DNA from 2 places in the Streptomyces sp. NPDC001549 genome. Region 2 is predicted to be linked to the other one. Evidence: riboswitches for the same ligand, from Rfam matches in the RefSeq annotation. Region 2 holds a riboswitch; the other holds the start of a gene.
The links. Region 2 has a riboswitch for S-adenosylmethionine ahead of thrC (threonine synthase). Riboswitches for the same ligand answer to the same signal wherever they lie in the genome.
Positions count from the first base shown of each region.

Region 1: it holds a riboswitch for S-adenosylmethionine, as region 2 does, so the genes downstream of both, ACFY04_RS01610 (aminotransferase class V-fold PLP-dependent enzyme) here and thrC (threonine synthase) in region 2, are expected to answer to the same signal.

Region 1 is NZ_JBIAVJ010000001.1:336,767-339,214, reverse strand. It holds gene trpD (anthranilate phosphoribosyltransferase) at 1-852, shown strand, start outside; SAM riboswitch class IV at 944-1,060, shown strand; gene ACFY04_RS01610 (aminotransferase class V-fold PLP-dependent enzyme) at 1,284-2,448, shown strand, end outside.
Region 2 is NZ_JBIAVJ010000023.1:111,165-113,612, reverse strand. It holds gene thrC (threonine synthase) at 1-1,193, opposite strand, end outside; SAM riboswitch class I at 1,187-1,344, opposite strand; gene ACFY04_RS31425 (glucosyl-3-phosphoglycerate synthase) at 1,530-2,448, shown strand, end outside.

The DNA.
Region 1 (2,448 bases), on a different contig from region 2:
CTCGTACGGGCGATGTACGCGCACGCCAACCTGATCGAGGTGCCCGGCCGGACGGTGGACATCGTCGGCACCGGCGGCGACGGGGCCAAAACGGTGAACATCTCCACGATGTCGGCGGTCGTGGTGGCCGGTACCGGCGCCAAGGTCGTCAAGCACGGCAACCGGGCCGCGTCCTCCGCGAGCGGCTCCTCGGACGTCCTGGAGAAGCTCGGGGTGAACCTCCACCTGAGCCGGGAGCGGGTCGTGGAGGTCGCCGAGGAGGCGGGCATCACCTTCTGCTTCGCCGTGAAGTTCCACCCGGCTCTGCGCCATGTGGCCGCGGCCCGCAAGGAACTGGGCATCCGGACCTTCTTCAACGCGCTGGGCCCGCTGACCAACCCGGCCCGGGTGCGCGCCCAGGCGACCGGCGTGGCCGATCCCCGGATGGCCCCGATCATCGCGGGCGTGCTCGCCGAGCGGGGCTCCTCCGCGCTGGTCTTCCGCGGTGACGACGGCCTGGACGAACTGACCACGACGTCGACCTCGCGCATCTGGTGGGTCGGCGACGGCAAGGTCTCCGAGCGGGCCTTCGACCCCCGTGACGTGGGCATCTCCCTGGTCGACGTCTCCGCCCTGGCTGGCGGGGACCCCTCGTACAACGCGGACGTGGCCCGCCGCCTGCTGGCCGGCGAGACCGGACCGGTCCGCGACGCCGTGCTGCTGAACTCGGCGGCGGCCCTGGTGGCCCTCGACCCGGGCCCGGGCAGCCTGGAGGAGCAGATCACGGCCGGTATCGCCCGTGCGGCGGAGTCCATCGACTCGGGTGCGGCGCGGGCCGCCCTGGAGCGCTGGGTGACGGCCAGCAACGCGTAGCGGTGTGAGAACGGCGTGAAAGCGACGACCCCGGTCCGCCATTCGGACCGGGGTCTTGCGTTCGGTCGATCTTGTGGCAGGATGCTGGACAGGTCACGAGTGACAGCGTTTAGGCCCCGGCTTGCTGTCCGGCAACCCTCCTTCCGTGGCGGGGTGCCCCGGGTGATGACCAGGTCGTAGGCAGCAAGGCCTACGGCAAGCGCGGATCCCTCGACACCAGGGGTCCTGGTCTTCTCGAGGAGCTTTTTCCGTGAGCAAGCGAATGCGATAGGGCGACTCCGCCCCTACTTCAACCCTCGGATCAGGGTCACTTCCGTGTACCCCCGCCCACCGCGGTCCGAGGACTCTCCCGTACCCCGGACGGCCGCAGCGCCGTACCCGCGTACGGGCACACCGAAGCCATTCAGCCCTGCCTGCCGGGAGATACCGCCATGTCCGCAACCCTGAACGCCGCCGTCGCCACCGCCGCCGCAGCCACCGTCGACCCCGCCTGTGCCGAGCCGCTCGCGGTCCTCGGCCGCGACGTCACGGTCCCGCTCGTCACCGGGGGCGAGGTCACCTACGCGGCCCTCGACTACGCGGCCAGCGCCCCCGCCCTGCAGCGGGTCTGGGACGACGTGGCCGCGTACGCCCCGTACTACGGCAGCGTGCACCGCGGCGCCGGGTACCTCTCGCAGCTCTCCACCGACCTCTTCGAGCAGAGCCGGGTCACCGTCGCCGAGTTCCTCGACTGCCGCCCCGCCGACCAGGTCGTCTTCACCCGGTCCACCACCGACTCGCTGAACCTGCTCGCCGCCGTACTCCCCGCCGGCTGCCAGGTGTTCGTCTTCGAGACCGAGCACCACGCCTCCCTGCTGCCGTGGGTCGACGCACAGGTCACCTACCTCAACGCGCCGCGCACCCCCGCCGAGGCCGTCGCCACCCTGGAGCGGGCGCTCGCCGACCGCGACCCGTACGGTCCCGCCCTGGTCTGCGTCACCGGCGCCTCCAACGTCACCGGCGAGCTGTGGCCGGTCAAGGAACTCGCCGCCGCCGCGCACGCCCACGGCGCGCGCATCGTGCTGGACGCCGCCCAACTCGCCCCGCACCACCGCGTCTCCGTGCAGGAGCTGGACGTCGACTGGGTCGCCTTCTCCGGGCACAAGCTGTACGCGCCCTTCGGCTCGGGCGTGCTCGCCGGACGCGCGGACTGGCTGCAGGAAGCGCAGCCGTACCTGGCCGGCGGCGGGGCCTCCCGCAAGGTGGCCCGGCGCGAGGACGGCGGCGTGGACGTCGAGTGGCACACCACCGCGGCCCGCCACGAGGCCGGCTCCCCGAACGTCATCGGCGTCTACTCCATCGCCTCGGCCTGCAAGGCCCTGACCGAGGCCGGCTTCGAGAACCTCGTCGCCCGCGAGCAGCACCTCATCGCGAAGGTCCGGAGCGGCCTGGCGGAGGTCCCGGCGGTCCGGATCCTCTCCCTCTTCGGGGACGACGCCCCGCGGGTCGGCGTCATCTCCTTCGTGGTGGACGGCTGGAACAGCTCCCACTTCGCCGCCGCGCTGTCCGCCGAGTACGGGATCGGCGTCCGCGACGGCCTGTTCTGCGCCCACCCGC
Region 2 (2,448 bases):
TTGAGGACGACGGTGGTCAGCGCCGGGTCGAGCTGCCCGTTGTCGATGAGCTTCTTCGTCACGCCGACGGTCACACCGCCCGCGGTCTCGGCGAAGATGCCCTCGGTCTGCGCAAGGATCTTGATGGCCTCGACGACCTGCTCGTCGGTGACGTCCTCGACGAAACCGCCGGTGCGGCGGGCGATGTCCAGGACGTACGGGCCGTCCGCCGGGTTGCCGATGGCCAGCGACTTGGCGATGGTGTTCGGCTTCTGCGGGCGGACCACGTCGTGACCGGCCTTGAAGGCGGTGGACACCGGGGAGCAGCCCTCGGCCTGGGCACCGAAGATCTTGTACGGCTTGTCCTCGACGAGGCCGAGCTTGATGAGCTCCTGCAGACCCTTGTCGATCTTCGTCAGCTGCGAGCCGGACGCGATCGGGATCACGATCTGGTCGGGCAGCTGCCAGCCGAGCTGCTCGCAGATCTCGTACGCGAGCGTCTTGGAGCCCTCGCCGTAGTACGGGCGCAGGTTGACGTTGACGAAGCCCCAGCCCTCGCCCAGCGGGTCGCCGATGAGCTCGGAGCAGAAGCGGTTGACGTCGTCGTAGTTGCCCTCGATGCCGACCAGGTCGCCGCCGTACACACCGGCCATGACGACCTTGCCCTGCTCCAGGTCGTGCGGGATGAACACGCAGGAGCGGAAACCGGCCCGGGCGGCCGCGGCGCCGACGGCGCCGGCCAGGTTGCCGGTCGAGGAGCAGGACAGGGTGGTGAAGCCGAAGGCGCGGGCGGCCTCGACGGCGATGGCCACGACGCGGTCCTTGAAGGAGTGCGTCGGGTTGCCGGAGTCGTCCTTGACGTAGAGCTTGCCGGTGATGCCCAGTTCCTTGGCCAGGTTGGCCGCGTCCACGAGCTTGGTGAAGCCGGGGTTCAGGCTGGGCTTGCCGGCCACGTCCGCGGGGACGGGCAGCAGCGGCGCGTAGCGCCAGATGTTGTTCGGGCCGGCCTCGATCGCGGCGCGCAGGGCCTCGGGGTCGCCGGTCGGCAGGTCGTAGGCGACTTCCAGCGGTCCGAAGCACTCGGCGCACGCGAAGATGGGGCCGAGCTCGAAGCGGGTGCCGCACTCGCGACAGGAAAGGCCGGTGGCAGGTCCGAGATCAACAGAGGTGGCGACAGTCTGTGCAGCCATGATGGCGAGGCCCTTTCTCCTCATCTTCCCCATGGCGCACTTCGCCATGAGACGGAATTGGCACCTTCCCTAGCCGGGGACCTCGCTGACGAGCGCTGACGCGCGATCGCGAGAACCGACTGGAGGGTTGCCGGGGCTTCAACGGGCCGTGTCCCTCTGCCCCTCTGGATGAGCGGTATGGCACCGGCACACGCGCTCTATGGCGCGCCGGTGCGTTTGTACGCGGGGACCCCCGGCATGCGGTGGTCCTTCGCGTTGTTCAAGACTGTAACCGAAGGCCCGGGCGGTTGAGACAGCCGTCCGAACCGCGAGATGGATCACATAAGGGCGAATATCACCGACACGCAGGGAGTGCTGAGGGTGCTGGAAGAGGTGGAGCGATGGCTGGCCGACCGCTCCTGGTCCGCCGCCGACCGACCGCTCGACCAGCTGCTCGACCGGAAACGGGCGGCCGGGACCACGGTCAGCGTCGTGCTGCCCGCGCTGGACGAGGAGGCGACGGTCGGCGCGATCGTCGAGACCGTCCGGCGTGAGCTGATCGAGGGACTGCCGGTCCCCCTGGTCGACGAACTGGTCGTCATCGACTCGGGCTCCGCCGACCGGACCGCGGAGGTCGCGGCGAAGGCCGGGGCCCGGGTGGTGCACCGCGACGAGATCCTGCCCCGCCTCCCGGCGCTGCCCGGCAAGGGCGAGGTGCTGTGGCGCTCGCTGCTGGCCACCGGCGGGGACATCGTCTGCTTCGTCGACGCCGACCTGCGGGACTTCTCCGCCACCTTCGTCTCCGGCATCGTCGGACCACTGCTGACCGACCCCGACGTGCAGTTCGTCAAGGCGATGTACGACCGCCCGCTCGGGGACACCCCGGGCCAGGGCGGCCGGGTCACCGAGCTGGTCGCCCGCCCGCTCCTCAACCTCCACTGGCCGCAGCTGGCCGGCTTCGTGCAGCCGCTGGGCGGCGAGTACGCCGTACGCCGCTCCCTGCTGGAACGGCTGCCGTTCCCCGTCGGGTACGGCGTCGAGCTGGGCCTGCTGGTCGACGCGCTGCACACGGTCGGGCTGGACGCGCTGGCCCAGGTGGACGTGGGCGTACGGGTCCACCGCCACCAGGACGGTCAGGCGCTGGGCCGAATGGCCGCGGCGATCTACCGCACCGCCCAGGTACGGCTCTCCCGCGGGCACCTCGTACGGCCCGAGCTCACCCAGTTCGAGCGCGGAGCGGAGGGCTTCGTACCGCGGACGTACCCCGTGGACACGGAGGAGCGGCCGCCGATGGCGGGCA